DNA from 4 places in the Alteromonas sp. R7 genome. Region 1 is predicted to be linked to each of the others. Evidence: predicted binding sites of a transcription regulator. Region 1 holds the regulator's gene; each other region holds the start of a gene.
The links. The regulator sigma-54, encoded in region 1, starts transcription at its own class of promoters, with help from an activator protein. The targets are predictions, from matches to a motif close to GTTGGCACGNNNNTNGNNT.

Region 1 (5,588 bases):
ATGGTGTAAAAGCGCTAGTGAGCAATGGAGTGAATGTCGCGGTTATTACTGGACGTCGCTCTGCCATTGTTGAAAATAGAATGAAGGCACTGAATGTTGCACATATAATTCAAGGCGAAGAGAATAAAGCAGACGCGCTTAGCGACCTGATGAAGCACCTTGAGTTAAACACTGACGAAGTGGCTGCGGTAGGTGATGACATGCCAGATACGGGTATGTACAAGCACGTTGCGGTTAAAATTGCGGTTGCCGATGCCCATCCTTACGTAGCAAAACAAGCAAACTGGATTACGACCCTTCCCGGAGGGTTTGGCGCGGTCCGAGAAATATCGGATACCATTTTGCAGGCCAAAGGGGTAGCAAATGAGATTTTTGGAGCTAGTGTATGAGCCTGTTTGGCTTTAATCGCTTAGGATTAAGTATATCGGCGCTATTTATTCTGGCGATGCTGATGTACATCCCTACGTGGATGGAAGAGCAGCCTGAAACGCAGGGGAATCGTGAAAACGATGCGCTAAAGCCCGCCTACAAAGCAAAAAATCTAACCACTACGCTGTACAATCAAGACGGTGAGTTAAATCACAAAGTATTTGCAGAGTCGATGGAGCATTACGACCAGCTTGGCTTTGTATTGTTTCAGCAACCTAAATACACCCTTTATACAGAAAACGCGTCATCACCATGGGTGGTAACCGCTGATGAAGGTACACTATACAATAACGAGCTAATCCAGCTGGAAAACCAAGTTAATATTGAGAACCAAACTGGCGATGACTTTGTCAGAAGTATATCGACCGAGTACATTCAAATTAATTTAGAAACCAAGCAAATGACATCTGACCAACCCGTTGAAATACTGGGCACCCAATATGTCATTTTAAGTAATGGGTTTAACGCGAATTTACGCACACAAGAATACGAGCTTTTAGATCATGTACAAACCACTTATTCCCCTAGCAACTAGTTTATTGCTTGCCATCGCTAGCGGTGCGGTACACGCCAGTGAAGATGATTTTTCGCAGCCCATAAAAATAGGCTCGAACACCCAGTTTATCGACGGTAAAAATAAAACCGCGTTGTACAAAGACGACGTACTCATAACTCAAGGCTCTTTGGTTATTGAAGCTGACGAAGTGGAAGTAATTGCCACTGACGGTGGTGGTCGTGAAATATTTATTGCTAGAGGAAAGCCTGCAAGCTATTCCCAGCAATTGGAAGACGGCACGCCAGTTTCGGCAAAAGCTAATGAAATACGCTATGAAGTGGTGAACCGAACGATTTCTCTTGCTGGAAACGCAGAGTTGAAACAAGACACCAGTAAAGTACAGGGTGACAACATCACGTTCGATATGATTACCGAGCAATTGCTAGCGACTGGCGGCGCAGGTAAGGATGGTGAGGGTCGAGTGACCACAGTATTCACACCTGAGACCATTCGCAAAACTTCGTCTAAGAAAGACAAAAAAGACAACGAGGGCAATGAATAGCAATGGCAACTTTGAGCGCTAAAAATCTTGCTAAGGCTTACAAGTCAAGACAGGTTGTTCGAGATGTAAGTCTGTCTGTCTCAACGGGTCAAATTGTTGGTCTTCTTGGCCCAAATGGCGCTGGTAAGACCACCACATTCTACATGATTGTTGGTTTAGTGAATCTGGATAAAGGCAAGATTGAAATCGACGACAATGAGCTAACTCATCAGCCCATGCACGAGCGCGCACGCCGCGGAATTGGCTACCTACCGCAGGAAGCCTCTATTTTCAGAAAGCTCACAGTGCATGAAAATATCATGGCCATTTTGCAAACCCGTAAAGATTTAAATTCACAACAGCAAGAAGAAGAAGCTGATGCGCTACTTGATGAATTTAATATTAACCATATACGTAATAGTACGGGAATGAGTTTGTCAGGGGGCGAACGCCGTCGCGTTGAGATTGCCCGCGCTCTGGCAGCAAAACCGCAATTTATTTTGTTAGACGAACCATTTGCTGGTGTTGATCCAATATCAGTTAATGATATAAAGAAGATAATACAACATCTTCGCGATAGGGGTATTGGAATCCTTATCACAGACCATAACGTACGAGAGACATTGGATGTTTGTGAAAAGGCGTACATTGTGAGTCATGGCGAGCTTATTGCGCAAGGAACGGCGGAACAGGTTTTAAGTAATCAAAAAGTAAGGGATGTATACCTAGGCGAACAATTCAGGCTATAGTTAATGTAACCGAATTGCCATTTTTCAGTTTCGCTCTGGTATATTCAATTTAGAGCATTTAAATAAGACGTAGATGAAACCATCTTTACAGCTAAAATTTAGCCAACAACTTACCATGACACCACAGCTTCAGCAGGCCATTAAACTGCTGCAGCTTTCTACACTTGATCTTCAACAAGAGATCCAAGAAGCGCTCGATTCTAATCCGCTATTAGAAGTTGAAGAAGGTAACGACGAGCCGCAACTAGAAAAGAACAATATCGACAACGATGACAGCGGCTCTGAGGCCACTGCTTCTGCATCTAGTGACACACTAGAAGCCGGCGATGCACTTGAGAAAAACGATCTTCCCGATGAGCTGCCAATCGACAGCACATGGGACGAATACTACTCTGCTTCATCTTCGCCAGCTCCGGGTCCATCCAATGACGACGAGCAAATCTTCCAAGGTGAGACTACTGAAGATATTCAAGAGCACCTTCTTTGGCAAATGCGCCTTACCCACTTCTCGGATACCGATCGCGCAATCGCTACAGCAATCATCGACTCTATTGACGAGTCAGGTTATTTAACCGTTACCCTTGATGATATTTTAGAAGCGGTTAACGATGATGATATGGAAGAGCCGATTGAAATGGACGAAATAGAATGTGTGCTTAAGCGCATTCAGATGTTCGACCCTATTGGTTCTGGCTCACGCTCTCCACAAGAATGTTTGATGGTGCAATTGCGCCAGTTTTCAGAAGACACACCGTGGCTTGCTGAAGCCAAGCAACTGATTGAAGAGTACTCTGACTTACTGAGCAGCAAAGACTATCGTACGCTTATGCGTAAAAGCCGATTGAAAGAAGATCAGCTACGCGAGGCAATGCGTTTACTGCAAACCTTGAATCCTCGCCCAGGTAGTGCTTTAGTTACTAAAGAGCCTGAGTACGTTATTCCTGATGTCTCAGTAACCAAGAAAAATGGCCGTTGGGTGGTTGAGCTGAACCCCGACAGTCTGCCTAAGTTAAGCGTAAATCAACAATACGCTGCAATGAGTCGCCGTGCCAAGAATAGTAGCGATTCACAATTCATCCGCTCACACATGCAAGAGGCTAAGTGGTTCATAAAGAGCCTTGAATCTCGTAACGAAACCTTAATGAAGGTTGCAAACTGCATTGTGCAGCAGCAAATGGGCTTTTTTGAGCACGGTCCGGAAATGATGAAACCAATGGTGCTAAATGATGTCGCAGAAATGGTAGATATGCACGAATCCACTATTTCGCGAGTGACAACGCAAAAGTACATGCATACGCCACGTGGAATCTTCGAATTGAAGTATTTCTTCTCAAGCCACGTTGCAACAGAGTCTGGTGGTGAATGTTCATCTACAGCGATTCGTGCATTGATCAAGAAATTAGTGGCCGCTGAAAAGCCTAGCAAGCCGCTAAGTGATAGCAAGATTGCTTCATTGTTGGCCGAACAAGGCATTAAAGTTGCCCGGCGAACAATAGCAAAGTACCGGGAATCGTTGTCGATCCCGCCGTCGAACCAACGCAAAAGCCTTATTTAATCGGGCTTAATAATATAAGGAAGACGAAATATGCAAATCAACCTTACTGGTCATCATGTCGAAATCACCGACTCTTTGCGTAATTATGTCGATACGAAGTTCAGCAAACTTGAACGTCACTTTGATCACATTTCTAATGTGCATGTCATCCTGAACGTTGAAAAATTAAATCAAAAAGCCGAAGCGACCGTTCATTTAAGTGGCGCTGAAGTATTCGCATCCTCAGAAAATACCGACATGTATGCGGCGATTGACAGCATGGTTGATAAACTCGACCGGCAGGTAATCAAGCATAAGGAAAAACTGAAAAAACATTAGTAGTTAATTAAGCATGGATATACAAGCCATCGTAAGTCTGGACCGCACCGAGTGTGCGGTTCAGTGTAATAGTAAAAAGCGAATTCTTGAGATCATCGCTGATATCGCTGCCAAGCAAAACGAGAACATTGATCAGGCAACGGTACTCAACAGTTTGATGGCTCGAGAGCGTATGGGTAGTACAGGCATTGGTAATGGTATCGCCTTGCCCCACGGACGCCTGCCGGGCCTTGAAAAAGTGATCGCCATTGTTGTAACCAGCACGCCAGCAATCGACTTCGACGCCCTTGACGAGAAACCCGTAGACATCTTTTTTGCGCTACTCGTTCCCGAGGAACAGACCGAAGGACACCTTCAAACGCTGGCCACCGTGGCTGGTAAACTAAGCGACAAAGAAACGATTAAAGCAATACGTCGCGCAACGACAAGCGACGATATTCTATCTGCATTAAGTTAAACATTAAGCGCCTATTAACCGTTTAGTAGGCGCCTAATTCAACAACGCGTATGTGATAAAACCAGAGTATTAGGGAGAAAGTAGGTGAAGCTGATAATAATCAGTGGTCGTTCGGGGTCTGGTAAGTCTGTCGCACTTCGCGCATTGGAAGATTTAGGTTATTACTGTGTTGATAATATCCCGGTAAACTTACTTCCCACCTTAACCCATACAGTTGTTGACGAGTACGATCAGGTTGCGGTAAGTATCGATGTGAGAAACTTACCTAAAAATCCTGACGATTTGGTAGAAATTTTAGACTACCTGCCTTCTTCGTGGTCGATGACCATTGTTTACATTGACGCGAGCGATGATGTACTGGTTAAGCGTTTTAGCGAAACACGTCGTCTTCACCCTCTTGCCAAGCTCAATAAGTCGCTTTCAGAAGCCATTAAAGCCGAGTCTGCCCTACTTGCTCCTATTGCAGAACGCGCAGATTTATATTTAGACACTGATAAGCTTACCATTCACCAACTGGCAGAGTTAATTCGAGAGCGTATCTTGGGTAAGAAAAGCTCACGCCTTGTGCTTGTGTTCGAGTCGTTTGGCTTTAAGCACGGTATTCCTAAAGATGCGGATTACGTTTTTGATGCCCGCTTTTTACCTAACCCCCACTGGGAGCCCGACCTTAAACATCTGACCGGATTAGATGCACCAGTAGAAGTATTTTTGGGGTCGCAGCCTGTAGTGACCAAGTTCATTTGGCAAATTCAGAATTTAATAACGACATGGCTGCCTCATTTAGAGCGCAATAACAGAAGTTACGTAACCGTAGCGATTGGCTGTACTGGTGGCCAACACCGTTCGGTTTATATCGCACAGACCCTGTCGAAAACCTTCAGTGAAATACACCCTGATGTTCAAATTCGTCATAGAGAGCTGAATCAGTAATGACTATTCAAAAAACGCTAACTATCGTCAATAAGTTAGGGTTGCATGCAAGAGCGGCGACCCAACTGGTTAAACTGGCTAATCAATTCGACGCTAAAATCATCTTAAAAAAA
Region 2 (5,588 bases), 370 kb from region 1:
CTACCTTTTCCAAAGATGTCATCACAAAGACGTTGAGCGTCGCAGTTTCTCCTGACTGCGCGTTGGTGGTTTTAAGTACATAGTGCCCTGATTTCTTAGGTGCCATTATTGGCGCTTTCCCCACAACCCCGCTAACTATTGGAAGGTTCGAACTCGTCTTTAGTGCCTCACCGTTCGCATGGTGAAATTGAAAGTTCCCAGTATGGCTTTTGTTGTCAAACTCAACAGTGAACGTTTTATTCGGCATTACGAAAATAGAGAAAATAGGGTAGGGGACCGTATTTCCATTAATAGCAAGCTTAGAGTTGAGCATGTCATTGTCAAAGGAGAACGCATCACTGGCGCGCACTACAGTTAAAAGAGCAATCAGCACTAACAAACACTTACGCACGTTTAAACTCCTTCAATTTCTCAATAATATGGCTGTCCCGATTGTATGCATCGCGGCGAAATACAATGGTTCCTGCTTCATCTGCAAACGCTGTGAAGTACACAATAAGAACAGGTATAGGTTTCTTCAAATATAGTGTACTGGTCTCTTCACTTTGAAGTAATTGCTCAGCTTGCGGTATTGCCTCTGTCTGGCCTGAATGAGTGAGTACCCATTGAGACAGCTTCAAAGGGTTAGAGACTCTGATGCAGCCAGAGCTGAAGTTCCTTTCTAATTTCGAAAAAAGGCTGTGATCGGGCGTGTCGTGAAGATAAATGGCATGCTTATTTGGAAGCATGAATTTCACTTTACCAAGGGCATTGTGCGGACCGGGCTTTTGTCTGAGTGTATAGTGAAATGTACCACGGCTAACATTTGTCCAATCAAACTCATCGACAGGGCTGAAGCCGCTGACACCGGCGGGCTGGGCTTCGTAACCTTGCTCAACCAATAAAGAAGGATTGGTTTTTAATTTCGCCAGCTTGTCTTTAGTGGCTATACTGAAAGGCACGGTCCAGTAGGGGTTAAACACCATATACTTCATTGATTCAGCGAAAACGGGCGTTTGCCTCACTGGTGTACCGACAATCACAGGCATTCCCAATGTTTCCTCACCTTCAGTAAATCCTCTCAACTGAAACGAAGCAATGTTAACGCGTAAATATGTTGACCAAGTTTGATGAGGGAGCCAGCGCCAACGCTCTAAGTTTGCATCAATTCTTTCTAACCAAGAAAACGTGGTGGCATTTAATGCTTCTAAAGTGGAACTTCCCACGATACCATCTGGCTCTAAGCCCGCAGACATTTGAAACTGCTTAACCGCGTCCAGTAAATCTTTATCGAATAACTCTGAATAGGTGCCTGGCCCTAAAAGACGAGACTTCAGCAACACAACTCTTTCGCTCGTTGAGTTCAGCTTAAGTGTTGGGCCAACTGGAATTTGTGTGGTAACTGTAGAAACTGCCGTGAGTAAACTACGCTTTTTTTCTAACAGTAACTGGTATTCATGGTGTGATGGCCACATGGCCCGCAATGTTGCAGAAACACCGTTAGTTAATGCGTGATTTAGCGATGCCACAGGATCCGCTTCTCTTTGCTTAAGGAACCACTGCGAATCTGCATTGGCGGGGCTAACAAGCCCATTTAATCGATGCAGAGTTTGACTGATGAAGGCATCGGTTGCTAATACATCTAAGAGTGCTGTATTGGCGTCGCGACTTTCGAGCATTGATGCGTGGTAATACTCGGGCGAGAAGCCATGTAACTCTGAATCAGCAATTTCATGGAGGAGTTCCTGAAGACGGTTTTCAGCATCACTAGTACCAAACCATATAAGCTGATAGCCCTGTTGAGTGTAGACCTCGCTTACCAAAACTCTATTGTGCACACGAGATGGGTTACTATTTTGTGAACCGTATATCTCCACTGAATCAACTAGCAAATTCTCCACACGCTGTCGTAAGTTAGGTTGTTTAGATGCATGAGCTACATGACTAAAAGTCAGCATGATGACAAGGCTGACCCAACAAAACGTTGCAACACGATTTTGTAGTACTACCATGAATAATCCTTTTAAAACGAAGAGTAGGCCCTAGGAATAGTGACGTAATTATAAACTGTTCGTATGTCCCTCGGATACAAAATCTTAATCGCTCTATACAAGTCACTGTAGACAGTAATCACGCATGATTACAGCTCAGATTTGGATAACTTTTGCGTAAAACACAAAGCTGGCACGTTAGTTGAAAACTCACTAGAAGATTCACATAAAGCGTCAATTTTCTGATAGAGAGACACCAAGCCATGCAGTTATCCGGTTATCTTCAGCGATTCGATAAAAATCAGCTGCAAAATTTTACCAGTGGTTTAGGCGCACCCATCGTCCTTTTGGCAATTATGGGCATGGTTATATTGCCTATGCCGCCATTCTTACTGGACGTGCTGTTTAGCTTTAATATTGCGTTGTCGCTAGTCATTATCTTGGTGGCTGTACTTACCCAGCGTCCAGTAGATTTCGGCATTTTCCCCTTGGTGTTACTTATCGCTACCGTTTTGAGACTAGCGCTTAACGTGGCTTCTACTCGCGTTGTTTTACTTTACGGACATGAAGGCGGCGATGCAGCAGGTAAAGTTATCGAAGCCTTCGGTGAGGTCGTGATTGGTGGTAACTACGCCGTAGGTATTGTTGTTTTCGCCATTCTTCTTATTATCAACTTCAAAGTTGTAACCGCAGGCGCAGGACGTATTTCAGAAGTAAGCGCTCGCTTTACGTTAGATGCTATGCCCGGTAAGCAAATGGCCATAGATGCTGATTTAAATGCAGGGTATATAGATCAAGACCAAGCACGTAAACGCCGTGAAGAGATTACCGCAGAAGCGGATTTTTACGGGTCGATGGACGGTGCGTCAAAATTTGTAAAGGGTGATGCGGTCGCAGGCCTTTTCATCATGCTGATTAATATTGTCGGTGGTCTTTTTATTGGCATGATTCAGCACGGGCTTTCATTCGGTAACGCTATAGAAATCTACACCATATTGACCATCGGTGATGGTTTGGTGGCGCAAATTCCTTCATTGTTACTTTCGGTCGCTACAGCCATTATCGTTACTCGTGAAAACGAGACCCAGGAAATGGGCAAAGAAATCCGCGGTCAGCTTGGTAATAATCAAGCCCTCTATATAGCCTCGGGGGTTCTATTTGTGATGGGTATCATTCCTGGGATGCCTCATATCGCATTCTTAGGGTTCTCATTCTTGATTGCAGGCTTTGCTTACTGGCAGTCGGTCCAAGAAAAGAGAAAGGCCGCAGAGCCCAAAGTGCCAGACAATGTGGTAAAAGATGAATCGGTTGCGCCTGAAGTGAAAGAGCTTGGCTGGGATGATGTTCAGCAGGTAGATACCATCGGATTGGAAGTGGGCTATCGCTTAATTCCTCTTGTCGATAAATCCCAAGGTGGCGAGTTGTTGACGCGCATTAAAGGCGTACGTAAGAAACTATCGCAAGAACTGGGTTTCCTTATTCCGCCTGTCCACATTCGCGATAACTTGGATTTAGAGCCCAACACTTACACCATCGCTATGCTAGGCGTAACGATAGGCGATTCCATCATCAGTCACGATGAAGAACTTGCTATTAATCCAGGGCAAGTGTTCGGTAAATTAGAAGGGCGTGCCACTAAAGACCCCGCGTTCGGCTTGGACGCAGTATGGATTAAGCCCAATAAACGGGAGCATGCACAAACCCTTGGGTACACAGTAGTAGACGCTGCGACCGTTGTAGCGACCCATTTAAGCCAATTACTCTCTAACAATGCATATCAATTATTAGGGCACGAGGAAGCTCAACAACTTCTTGATATGCTTGCCAAGCAGCATCCGAAACTGGTTGAAGGATTAGTACCAGACATTCTTCCGCTAAGCACCGTCGTGAAAGTACTGCAAACCTTATTGTTTGAAGGCGTGCCTATTCGCGATATGCGTACAATCGTTCAAACACTCAGTGAGTACGGCACGCGCAGCCAAGACCCCGATGTTTTAGTGTCTGCAGTGCGTATTGCCCTTAAACGTTTAATTGTCCAAGAAATTACTCAAGGTGCAAAAGAGATACCTGTCATAACCTTGGCGCCAGAGTTGGAACAGATGTTGCACCAGTCACTTCAAGCAGGTGGCGAAGATGGCGCTGGCATAGAACCAGGTCTGGCAGACAAGCTGCAAAAATCATTGCAGCAAGCCAGTCAGCAGCAAGAGTTAGAAGGAGAGCCTGCAGTACTCCTTACCTCAGGCATGCTACGACCCGTTCTGTCTCGCTTCTTAAAATATTCGGTTGTTGGGCTTCATGTTCTGTCTTACCAAGAAGTGCCTGACGACAAACAAATAAAAATAGTCAGTTCGGTCGGTCAATAATCTGACACTGGGTGATTGGAGAGGTTGCAATGAAAATTAGACGTTTCTTCGGCAAAGATATGCGTGAGGCGTTAAGCCAAGTTAAAGCTGAATTGGGCAGTGACGCTGTGATCATGTCAAATCGCAAAGTCGCTGACGGTATTGAGCTTGTCGCAGCCTACGACAAAGAACCTGAAGCGAAGTTGTTTACGCCGAAAGCGTCTCCACAAGCAGCTGCAAAAACACCTGGCCAAAAGGCAGTGCCTAGCTTGAGCGAAATCATTGGTGACGACGGTCCTGATAGCCTTAAAGCACTGCTAGAAAAGCAGCACGGTGGAAATAATGGCGTAGCGAGTCCCGCGCAACCTAACCAACCAATGACAGCAAATGCTAAGCACGCCAATGAAATTGCTTCGCACTTAGACTTCTCAGAAGCCTTTATTGACGACGTAGAAGCCCAGCAGTCTTCTCATGAACCAGTTCGTCAGAACGCTTTCCCAGAGCATCAAGCGTCGAGTATGGATGATACCGCTGTGACGCAGTCAGCGGAGCTTGCGCAAATCAAGGAAGAGCTAGCGTCTCTTCGCGATGTATTGCAATATCAAGTGGCCGACTTGATGGAAGCTAAAAACAAACGTCAAAAACCTGTTCATCAATATCTAATCACCCGTTTAACCGATATGGGGTTAAGCAACGCGTTAGCGAAACAGCTTATTAGCTATACGCCGTCACATTACAACGAACGAGATGCATGGGTATATCTTCTTAACCTATTGGCTAATCGCATAAATGTGACAGGAAACGATATACTTAGCGCACAAGGTGCTGTTGCATTAGTAGGACCAACAGGTACCGGTAAAACAACTACCGTTGCGAAACTTGCTGCCCGCTATGCGCAAAAATACGGTGCAGAGTCGGTTGCGATGATTACCATCGATACGTATAGAATTGCCGCCTATGAGCAGCTAGCGACATACGGAAAGATTATTGGCTGCACGGTGAGAAAAGCGCAGACTAGTGAAGAACTTGCGGATTTATTATTCCAACTTCGTCATAAGCGACTAGTATTGATTGATACGGCTGGATTTAGTCAAAGAGATAGTCGATTAATTAAACAAATTAAGCAGTTTGATAACGGACAAATGCCAAATGTTAAAAAATATTTGGTAGCGCAAGCAAATACGCAATATCCTGCTTTGCAGAGAATCATTCAAGCGTATGATGATATTGAACTAAGTGGCTGTATTTTCACAAAGTTAGATGAGTGCTACTCTTT
Region 3 (5,588 bases), on a different contig from region 1:
AGGCATCAGAGTGAATGCGAAGCTTTCCGCCTAGCGTCTGCACACCAGCACTTACTGGCACAATCCCCTGGTAAAGGGTGGCGGTGAGTCCTGGTTCTGGCAGCACATGAGAAAGGGGCGAGTCCATGGCGTTTGGTCCTGCTCCAGCAATATCAACGCCATCAATGCTTACGCCAACTCGGTCACCATAAAGTCCTCTATACTGAATAAGCCCGGTGACTGGGCCGTTTCGAGATATCGACACGCCAGGTAATGTGGCAAGCTGATCGCCAAAGTCAGCGTCAATATTGCTGGTAGCACTAACAGACTCTTGCTCGATATTTTGCGTGCTAAGGGAAAGCGGTGTGCCAATAACGGTGACCACTTCTGTCGAAGTGTTATCGTCCAAGTCGCTGGTGTTTGCGTAAATGTGTACGGGCGCGCACGCAGTGAATACAGCAAGCGCAATGATAGATTGCTTCATAACAATTCCATTTTAAAAAACGAGTGTTGTGCATGGTGAAAGCATGCATGTTCAGTGTGTTTTGGAGGTTGTTATGCGTGTGGTGGGGCACGACTTAGCGGCGCCGCGTAAGCAAAATCTGTAAAGGGCTTAGCCGCTAAACGCGCGACTAAAGCGCGATAGCGAACCAGCGATAGTAAGGGTAATGTGGCATGTAGTGGCTCGTCAATCTGAGGTAAGTCGGCTAACGTGCCATTGGTACAGTCAACGTGCTCGGCGGGTGCTTTGAGCAGTTCGGGGCTAACAAAAACGAACTCACCTTCAAACTCAGTGGCGCTAATTGAAATGTAGCGCATGGTCTTGCCAGTACAAATAAGTTCAATATCTTCACCCACAAACGCACGTGCTTGCTGCATAGTATGGGCAGCAAGGCCAAGTGCTAATGCATTCTGCAAAAGCATACAAAGGCAAAGTGTTAATGTAAGTAGGCGTCTTAAAGTCATTTTTCTTTATCTGGTTAGCGCCTTTTTATCATAGCCCGCGTTTTGGTAATTTTTCTACCTATTATTTTTAAGTATCTCCAACCCCCGCTTTTTTCAGCTTTCTGTAAAGTGTACGGGTACTCACTCCCAGCGCTTGTGCAAGTTGCTGGGTATCGCCTTCAAAAGACGTGTGAATCTGACGTAAGTATTGGCGTTCCAATTCGTCTAAGGTTACAACGTTACCGTGAGATGAAGAGGCATCATTGATAGCATCAGAGCTTATGTTATCGAGCTCGGGTAAGTCTGTATCGTAAATAACGGTTTCATCAGCCAGTAAAATAGCTTGGTCTACAATGTTTTTGAGTTCGCGAATATTGCCTGGGAACGGGTAGTTGGTTAGTTTTTCTAGCGCGTTTTTATGAAACCGTTTTTTCTCTTTAGACATTGCCAAAAAGTGAGCGGCTATCAGTGCTATATCTGATTTTCTTTGTCGTAAAGAAGGGAGGTTGATAGGAAAACCGGCAATGCGGTAGTAGAGGTCCTGTCTGAATTCGCCCGTTTCCACCATATGCTTTAGATTTTTGTGAGATGCACACACTAAACGAAAATCAGCCTTTTTAGACACTGTGCTTCCTACAGGCCGATAAGTTTGAGACTCGAACAGCCGCAGAAGCTTTACTTGTGTTGAAAGTGGGATATCGCCGACTTCATCAAAAAACAATGTGCCGCCTTCCGCTGCTTCTACGAGCCCTTTCTTATTTGTGGTTGCGCCTGTAAATGCCCCTTTTTCATAACCGAATAGTTCGCTTTCAAGCAGCGTGTCAGACATGCCGGTACACTCGATGACAACAAATGGTTTGCCAGCACGGTGACTACTCGAGTGAAGTGCTTGGGACACCAGCTCTTTACCCGTGCCGGTTTCGCCAAACAGTAGTACTGAAATATCTGAGTTAGCGGCGCGATTTATTTTGTTTAGCATTGCTTTAAATGCCTCTGATTCGCCGACCATCTTTCCTGCTGAAGGTCGGTTTGAGGCAAACGAAAGCTTATCAAGTATTTCCAAGAAACCTAATAATTCTCCGCTACCGTCGAAGATCGGGCGCATGAGGATGTCGCAGTAGCTTTGACCCTCACTGGTGGTATGAACGTGTACTACGCTAGCCGCTCGTCCTGTGGCTTTACTCTCTTGCATGGGGCAATGCTCGCCGCACTTATCGCAAGGTTTGTTGTTGCGGTGAGAGACTTGATAGCAGGTACTAAAGCCAAGCTTTATATCCACAGGGTAGGTATCTCTGTAGGGCTGGTTGACAGCTTCAATAACGTAGCTTGGGTTAATGAAGATTGCGGGTTTATCTATCGCATCTATCATCGCTTGTACTATGGATATATTCATGGGTGGCTGAATATTAGTTTGTTCTAATTTAATTTTGGCAATTTATCATATTGGCATAGAGCTTGTTCACAGTTTGAGACAAACGACAATACTTCGGTAGCAACTCATTCAGTTCCAAAGAGAGTTTTATAATGAAAAATAGCGTAATGCTGGTGGCGATAAGCTTATTGGCAAGTAGTGCTCATTCATTGGCAGATACAGTGACTGCCAATGAGAAAAAAAGTGAAAACAGTGTACAGGAAAAAGTCAAAGAAGCGCGATTACACGCAAAAGCACTGGGAGGCGCGCTAAAGTCACGACTACAGCAAGCAATTCAATCCGGAGGGCTAGAGGCTGGCGTTAACGAATGCCAGATTGCAGCGGCTCCTATTGCTCTGGCGCTTAGTCAAAACGGGTGGGAGGTTGGGCGTACCGCGCTGAAAGTAAGGAACCCAAACAATGCGGCAGATCAATGGGAGCGTGAGCAGTTAGCGTGGTTTTCACAATTACTGACCAAAGCTAAGCAAGACAATTTGGCCCCTAAAAGACCTATTGAAACTTATCAATACGATAGCGAAAGCGGTGAGTTTAGGTACATGATGGCGATTGAACAAGGTCAGGTGTGCATGGCATGCCACGGAGCCAATGTGGCACCTTCAGTAAAACAATCCATTCTAAAGCACTATCCCAGTGATCAAGCTACAGGGTTTGAATTGGGAGAATTACGAGGCGCGTTCACACTCTCATATACCCCTTAACTTTTCCTTATACTCCACTTTTTGACAATCTGCTAAGCAGCCTTTCTCTTGTGCCATATTTGTCACCTAAATGACAAATATGGCGAATGCATCGCCATCAATTGTTGCGTTGGATCAATAAGCCACACGCTCGGTCGTGGAATAATTTATCTGCACAGTACGAAAATACCGCCGTTTATCGGTAATTGCGCTTTAGCAGCCAAATTACTGATGTATGGCATAAACCGTGCTCTTGCCATGCGGCATATTCATGTGTTCATCACTGAATTTTAAACCACTTTTCTGCTAAGCGTTTAACGCGCACACGAAATACAAGGGAGATAACCCATGAGCGATACGTTAATAGAACTATCGCGGTGGCAATTTGCATTAACTGCAATGTTCCACTTTATATTTGTACCCTTAACTTTGGGGCTTAGTTTCTTACTTGCCATTATGGAATCGGTATACGTAATGACGGGTAAAGAAATTTATAAGCAGATGACCCAATTCTGGGGAAAGCTGTTTGGAATTAACTTTGCCATTGGTGTAGCCACAGGCTTAACCATGGAATTCCAGTTCGGAATGAATTGGTCTTACTATTCTCACTATGTAGGCGATATCTTCGGTGCGCCACTTGCCATCGAAGGCCTAATGGCCTTTTTCCTGGAATCTACCTTCGTGGGGTTGTTTTTCTTTGGCTGGGACAAAATGTCAAAGGTGAAGCATCTGATGGCGACTTGGCTGGTGGCCATTGGTTCAAACTTCTCTGCACTGTGGATCTTGATTGCTAACGGCTGGATGCAATACCCGGTAGGCGCTGAATTTAATTTTGAAGCCATGCGTATGGAAATGACAAGCTTTGCTGAGGTTATTTTTAACCCCGTAGCACAGGTCAAATTTGTTCACACTGTATCAGCAGGTTACGTGACCGGCGCAATGTTTGTGTTGGCAATTTCAAGTTACTACCTGCTTAATCATAAGCATATCGCCTTTGCGCGCCGTTCGTTCGCCATAGCTGCTAGCTTTGGCCTAGCCTCAACGCTTTCTGTGATCGTGCTAGGTGATGAGAGTGGTTATGAGCTTGGTGATGTACAAAAAGTGAAGCTGGCAGCAGTTGAAGCTGAGTACGAAACCCATCCTGCACCTGCGCCGTTTACCGTGTTTGGTATTCCAAACGACGAGAAGCAGGAAACCGAGTACGCCCTTCAAATTCCTTGGGCAATGGGCATTATTGCTACCCGTTCGTTAACCGAAGAAGTAAAAGGTATTAAGGATCTTAAAGAAGAGAATCGCGAGCGTATTCTAAGCGGAATTAAAGCCTATGAAGTGCTTGATGATGTAAGAAACGGCACCGCGACAGCTGAGCAACGTGCTGCATTCGATGCAAATAAAGATAGTTTAGGCTATGCCATGCTGCTAGAGCCTTTTACTGAGAACGTTTCAAACCCCTCTGATGCCGCGCTTCAACAGGCAGTAGATTACAGCATTCCGCCAGTTGCTCCTTTGTTTTGGAGTTTCCGTTTGATGGTTGCGGCTGGCTTTATCATGCTTGCGCTATTTGTGTGTGCCTTTTACTACAGCACCAAGCACAAAATTACTAAGCCACGCTGGCTATTAAAAAGCGCGCTCTACGGCTTGCCGCTTCCTTGGATTGCTTGTGAGGCTGGCTGGTTTGTCGCTGAATATGGCCGCCAGCCATGGTCAATTGCAGAGGTGCTTCCGGTGCATACGTCGGTATCTAATCTCGCCGTAAGCGACGTGGTAATAACCCTTGTAGCCTACAGTGCTTTCTACACCGGCATGTTCATTATTGGTTTTTACTTAATGAAGAAGTTTGCCAAAAAAGGGCCGATTCCCCCTGCAGATAAGCAGCCTGACACTGAATTTGATCTTATTGACCTTGATGAGCAAGGAGCAAAAGCATGATTGATTATGAATTACTAAGAGTCATTTGGTGGTGCTTGGTTGGCGTTCTGCTAATTGGCTTCGCGGTTACTGATGGCTTCGATTTGGGCGTTGGAGCTCTGCTCACGCTTATTGGTAAAAATGACAAAGAACGTCGCGTAATGATAAATACAGTAGGACCGCATTGGGATGGCAACCAAGTTTGGTTTATCACCGCAGGTGGCGCTATTTTCGCCGCGTGGCCGATGATTTACGCCACTGCGTTTTCTGGGTTTTACCTAGCATTGGCCCTTACCTTAATTGCCCTTTGGATGCGCCCGATAGGCTTTGACTACCGCAGTAAACTACCAAACCCTCAGTGGCGTAAAGCGTGGGATTGGGCGCTATTTGCTGGCGGTATTATCCCAGCCCTTATCTTTGGTGTGGCGTTTGGTAACCTGCTGTTGGGCGTACCGTTTGAAATGGACAGCACGCTTAAATCAACCTACACAGGCTCGTTCTTTGGCCTTTTAACACCGTTTGCGCTGGTGGCAGGATTGCTTTCTGTGGCTATGTTGCTGAATCACGGTGCAACCTGGCTACAAATGAAAACCGATGGCTTTATTGAAGTTCGCGCACGTGCAGTATCGGTTGTGTTAAGCCTGGCT
Region 4 (5,588 bases), on a different contig from region 1:
ATTTTCTATATCGAAATGTACTTTAATAGAGATAAATTAACACGTTAAAGCCAAAGGTAAATTGCGCTTTGCTGTCCTAACCTGTTTTACATTGTCATCGTTAACCACGAAGTAGATCTTTGGCCCGCATGCACACCTTTAGCGTGCGATGCATAAAATGAAAAACAACCTACAGGCTTAGCTGGCCTGCGACACCGCCTCTCTCGATTTTTGAACTAGCTCTTCCATATTGAGTGGCTTAGCAAGAAAACCGGTAACCTGAAGTTTACGCGCTTCTATCACTAACTCTTTGTTAGGGTCGGCAGTAATGAGTAAAAATGGAACGTCCAAACCCGAAGACTGGCAGGTTTTTAGAAGACTTAGTCCATCATAATCCGGCATTACTTGGTCACTGATGATCAAGCTGATAGATTCCGCAGTTTGTTGCAGCAAAAAATCCCTTGCAAATTTACTACGTGTAAATGGATACACGGTAGCGTCTAACTGCGTTTCCAACGCGTCAGTAATAAGGTCAAGCGTGATAGGATCATCTTCAACTACTGCTACAGAAAACACTACCCTTCCCCTTTTTTTTAGGTCATTAGCCGTAAATATTACAACGACTTAGCTCACGTGTTAAGACGTCAGTTTATTGTACCAATCCGCATAGATAAATGCTCGCTGGGTATTGACCTATGCGGACTGGTATTTTTAAGCATAGAATCTCTGAACGCTTTTGACCACTAACCTTTGGTCGATATTTAAACTTTTTCTAACGTTTTAGTGATAATGCTAGAAAGCAGCTTTTTTGATAGGAAGTGACGGTGTGTAAGTTGAGACACGAGTTGAAAGATTGCAGGCCAAACTCATCGGCAAAATGGAAAAAAAATGCCAGCTGACGCTGGCATTTTCAAAATCAATGTAAGTTTTAGAAGCTATTAAGACTTAGGTGCACGTGATGCACGCTTACGCTCGTTTTCTGTAAGAAGCTTCTTACGAATACGGATAGATTCAGGCGTTACTTCTACTAGTTCGTCGTCATCGATGAACTCAAGCGCTTGCTCAAGTGACATTCTGATAGGCGGAACAAGTGTTTGCGCTTCATCAGTTCCCGATGCACGAACGTTAGTAAGCTGCTTACCTTTAAGCGCGTTAACAGTAAGGTCGTTGTCACGGCTGTGAATACCGATAACCATACCTTCGTACACTTCAACACCGTGACCGATGAATAGGCGACCGCGTTCTTGAAGGTTAAACAGGGCGTTAGTTAGTGCTTTACCGTTTGCGTTAGCGATTAGAACACCGTTCTTACGCTTACCAATGATACCGCCTTTGTACGGACCATAGTGATCGAACGTGTGATATAGCAAACCAGAACCCGACGTTAACGTCATGAATTCTGTTTGGAAACCAATTAGGCCACGGCTTGGAATGATAAAGTCGATACGTACACGACCTTTACCATCAGGAGACATGTCAGTCATTTCTGCTTTACGCAGACCAAGCTGTTCCATGATTGAACCCTGGTGCTGTTCTTCACAGTCGATAGTCAAGGTTTCGTATGGTTCTTGCGTTGCGCCGTCAACTTCTTTCAGAATTACTTCTGGACGTGACACTGCAAGCTCGTAACCTTCACGACGCATGTTTTCGATAAGAATACCTAGGTGAAGTTCACCACGACCAGATACGCGGAACTTGTCCGGATCAGGCATTTCTTCAACGCGCAGTGCAACGTTGTGTACTAGTTCGTCTTTAAGGCGCTCTAGAATGTTACGTGACGTTACATACTTACCTTCTTTACCTGCAAACGGCGAGGTGTTTACCTGGAACGTCATGGTTACTGTAGGCTCGTCAACCGTAAGTGGAGGAAGTGCTTCTACAGTGTTGATGTCACAAATGGTGTCAGAGATCTTAAGTTCGCCAAGACCTGTGATTGCAATGATGTCGCCCGCGTGAGCAGATTCAACTTCGTGACGAGCAAGGCCAAGGTAGCCGTAAACTAAGCCTACTTTGCCGTTGCGCTTTTTGCCATCAGCAGTAACAACCGTTACTTGTTGATTTGGCTTAACAGAACCACGCTTAACACGACCTACGCCGATAACACCCACGTATGAGTTGTAGTCAAGCTGAGAGATCTGCATTTGGAATGCGCCGTCGATATCTGCATCAGGAGGAGAAACCTGGTCAACGATAGTTTGGAACAATGCCGTCATATCGTCTTCTTTAGTATCTGCATCTAGTGATGCCCAACCGTTAAGTGCAGACGCATAAACAACTTGGAAATCTAGCTGTTCGTCAGTTGCACCTAGGTTGTCGAATAGGTCGAAAACTTGATCCATAACCCAATCAGGACGCGCACCAGGCTTGTCGATTTTGTTGATAACAACAATTGGCTTAAGACCTTGAGCAAATGCCTTTTGCGTAACGAAACGGGTTTGTGGCATCGGGCCTTCTTGCGCATCTACAAGTAGAAGTACAGAGTCAGCCATCGACATTACACGCTCTACTTCACCACCGAAGTCAGCGTGTCCTGGAGTGTCTACGATGTTGATACGGTAGTCGTTCCAGTTAATCGCTGTGTTCTTAGCTAGGATGGTAATGCCACGTTCTTTCTCGATGTCGTTCGAGTCCATTACGCGCTCTTCTTGCTCGCCTCGAGATTCAAGGGTGCCAGACTGCTGTAACAGTTTGTCTACCAGGGTGGTCTTACCGTGGTCAACGTGGGCGATGATTGCGATGTTACGCAATTTATTAATATCAGTGGTATTCATGCTTATATAGAGCCTGTGTAAATCAACGTCTACTTCAATTCAGTGGAAAGGAGTATGCGTTAGATTTGTTGCAAAAAAATGCAGATAGAAAAATTTGCGCGGATTGTACAGAAAAACCACGACGTTTGCGCATCTTTTTTTTGATGGAAACGAGTTTTATTGGTTTTCAAACACTTGTTCAACAAATAACCAGCCCCGTTGCACCTAATTGATCATATTTGGTGGCTATACGCTACAAAGTAATCTAGGCTGATTGACGTATAAATGAGCACAAAACGCCATATTGGTGCAACATTGCACCAATATAATGCAATTTAATTCAAACGGAAGTGATAAATGCCCGTCTATGCCACAGAAATCGGTATACATATAGATGGCATGATAATCGCTTTCACTTTTTCCACTGTTGGAGTGAAGCTGATCATTCCGCATTTTTACATTAAACCTGGAGGACACGATGTCAGTAGAAAAGGCATTAGAGCTGATTAAAGAAAGTGAAGCGAAATTTGTAGATTTACGTTTTACCGATACAAAGGGTAAAGAACAACACGTATCTATTCCTGCGAGCGTTGTTGATGAAGAGTTTTTCGAAGAAGGTAAAATGTTCGATGGTTCTTCAATCGCTGGCTGGAAAGGCATCAACGAATCAGACATGGTTCTTCTTCCAGACGCAACAAGCTGCGTAGTTGACCCTTTCGCTGAAGAGACACAAGTAAACATCCGTTGTGACATCGTTGAACCTTCAACAATGGAAGGTTATGAGCGTGACCCTCGTTCAGTTGCTCGCCGTGCAGAAGAATTCCTAAAATCAACTGGCATCGGTGACACATGTTTCTTCGGCCCAGAGCCAGAGTTTTTCCTTTTTGATGACGTACGCTTCCACACTGACATGGCGGGTTCTTTCTACAAGATTGACTCTTCTGAAGCAAAGTGGAACTCTGGCGAAGAGTTTGAAGGCGGCAACATGGCACACCGCCCTGGCGTTAAAGGCGGTTACTTCCCAGTACCACCAGTGGACTCTGCTCACGATATCCGTGCTGCAATGTGTCTAGTTATGGAAGAGATGGGCCTTGTTATCGAAGCGCACCACCACGAAGTAGCAACTGCTGGCCAAAACGAAATTGCTTGCCAATTCAATACGCTAGTTAAGAAAGCTGACGAAATTCAAGTTTACAAGTATGTTGTTCACAACGTTGCACACGCATACGGTCAAACAGCTACCTTTATGCCTAAGCCGCTTGTTGGCGATAACGGTTCTGGTATGCACTGTCACCAATCTATCTCTAAAGATGGCGTAAACATCTTTGCAGGTGACAAGTACGCAGGTCTTTCTGAGGAAGCACTTTACTACATTGGTGGTATCATCAAGCACGCGCGCGCAATCAACGCGTTTGCTAACGCTTCTACTAACTCATACAAGCGTCTAGTTCCTGGATTCGAAGCACCGGTAATGCTTGCATACTCTGCACGTAACCGTTCTGCATCTATTCGTATTCCTCACGTAACTAGCGATAAAGCACGTCGTATTGAAGTACGTTTCCCTGACCCAACAGCTAACCCATACCTAGCGTTCACTGCTATGCTTATGGCGGGTATCGACGGTATTAAGAACAAGATCCACCCTGGTGATTCAATGGATAAAGACTTGTACGACCTACCGCCAGAAGAAGCTGCTGAAATTCCAACAGTTGCAAGCTCGCTAGAAATGGCACTTGAAGCTCTTGATAACGACCGTGACTTCCTTAAAGCTGGTGGCGTTATGACTGACGACATGATTGATGCATACATCGATCTTAAGTCTGAAGAAGTAACGAAACTTAACATGACTACTCACCCTGTTGAGTTCGACATGTACTACAGCGTGTAATTTCGCACTGTATAGCAATTTATACTAAAGCCCGCTCTGCGGGCTTTTTTTATGCGTACGATTTATCTACTATGTTTTTATAGCTATGCTAATGAATACTCTTTCATGCTGTATCAACTGCGCACAGGGCTTTGCCCGCTTGCATCTGCATACAACTAGAAAGGTTATCCATAAGCCAAACATAGCAAGCTATATGAATTAGCCAGCTAGCCAAAACCACATTGATTAGGTAACGACACGTGCACTACATGACGCGAGACATTTGCTTAATTTCGCTATTACTAAGTAGCGGCAATGGCTTACTGCCTGTGCAAGCGGAAATGCTGAGCCAAGAAAGTACCCAGCAAGAAGCACAAGAAAACGAAACCGGACAAAGCAGCAATGCAACATCAGCCGCAGCTACCTCTCCAATGACCATATACAAGGTGGTAGGTAAAGACGGCTCTGTGACTTACACCGACAAGCCGCAGCAAAACGCAGAACCCCTAGCTTTCGATGTAAAAACGCAAAACGTAGTAACCGCGGCAAAGGTTACCCCACCTCCCCCTGCGAAGCCGGCTGCCCCCAAGCCCAACTATCGCGTAGTCATTAAGTCACCTGCACCAGAAGCGACAATTCGCAATAACTTGGGTGAATTCACTATTTCTGCCGCACAACCTGGTGCACCCAAAGCGCCAATCTACCGATTAATCTTTGACGACGCCCCATTAGCTAGCAATAGTTCAGGCGTCTTTAAGCTTTCTGGTATCCATCGTGGGGCACATACTTATAAAGTTGAACTCACGAACAATACGGGCAAGACTCTTGCATCGTCTCCATTACAAACCCTTTACCTGCATCAGGCATCGGCGTTAATTAATAACTAATAGCGTGCAACCATTGTTATGTATGCGCACCATAGAGGTTCAGTGAACATTTCTTCTTGAGCTCTTTATTCGCGCAACGCATCATTGCAAGCTACAATGCACAAT

Region 2: the regulator sigma-54 is predicted to act here: its motif matches at 2,160-2,178, upstream of flhA (flagellar biosynthesis protein FlhA).
Region 3: the regulator sigma-54 is predicted to act here: its motif matches at 2,367-2,385, upstream of AC0J2X_RS10785 (Tll0287-like domain-containing protein).
Region 4: the regulator sigma-54 is predicted to act here: its motif matches at 3,123-3,141, upstream of glnA (glutamate--ammonia ligase).

Annotation. Positions count from the first base shown of each region.
Region 1 covers NZ_JBVTQX010000002.1:400,117-405,704, forward strand. The annotation lists gene kdsC (3-deoxy-manno-octulosonate-8-phosphatase KdsC) at 1-389, shown strand, start outside; gene lptC (LPS export ABC transporter periplasmic protein LptC) at 386-964, shown strand; gene lptA (lipopolysaccharide transport periplasmic protein LptA) at 933-1,487, shown strand; gene lptB (LPS export ABC transporter ATP-binding protein) at 1,490-2,215, shown strand; gene AC0J2X_RS04565 (RNA polymerase factor sigma-54) at 2,289-3,770, shown strand; gene hpf (ribosome hibernation promoting factor) at 3,801-4,088, shown strand; gene ptsN (PTS IIA-like nitrogen regulatory protein PtsN) at 4,102-4,545, shown strand; gene rapZ (RNase adapter RapZ) at 4,630-5,475, shown strand; gene AC0J2X_RS04585 (HPr family phosphocarrier protein) at 5,475-5,588, shown strand, end outside.
Region 2 covers NZ_JBVTQX010000002.1:33,368-38,955, reverse strand. The annotation lists gene AC0J2X_RS03035 (D-Ala-D-Ala carboxypeptidase family metallohydrolase) at 1-391, opposite strand, end outside; gene AC0J2X_RS03030 (L,D-transpeptidase family protein) at 384-1,991, opposite strand; gene flhA (flagellar biosynthesis protein FlhA) at 2,234-4,333, shown strand; gene flhF (flagellar biosynthesis protein FlhF) at 4,363-5,588, shown strand, end outside.
Region 3 covers NZ_JBVTQX010000005.1:345,226-350,813, reverse strand. The annotation lists gene AC0J2X_RS10800 (TonB-dependent receptor plug domain-containing protein) at 1-463, opposite strand, end outside; gene AC0J2X_RS10795 (hypothetical protein) at 535-903, opposite strand; gene AC0J2X_RS10790 (sigma-54 interaction domain-containing protein) at 1,013-2,293, opposite strand; gene AC0J2X_RS10785 (Tll0287-like domain-containing protein) at 2,449-3,054, shown strand; gene AC0J2X_RS10780 (cytochrome ubiquinol oxidase subunit I) at 3,382-4,962, shown strand; gene cydB (cytochrome d ubiquinol oxidase subunit II) at 4,959-5,588, shown strand, end outside.
Region 4 covers NZ_JBVTQX010000001.1:29,634-35,221, reverse strand. The annotation lists gene AC0J2X_RS00150 (response regulator) at 178-555, opposite strand; gene typA (translational GTPase TypA) at 918-2,750, opposite strand; gene glnA (glutamate--ammonia ligase) at 3,208-4,617, shown strand; gene AC0J2X_RS00135 (hypothetical protein) at 4,857-5,483, shown strand.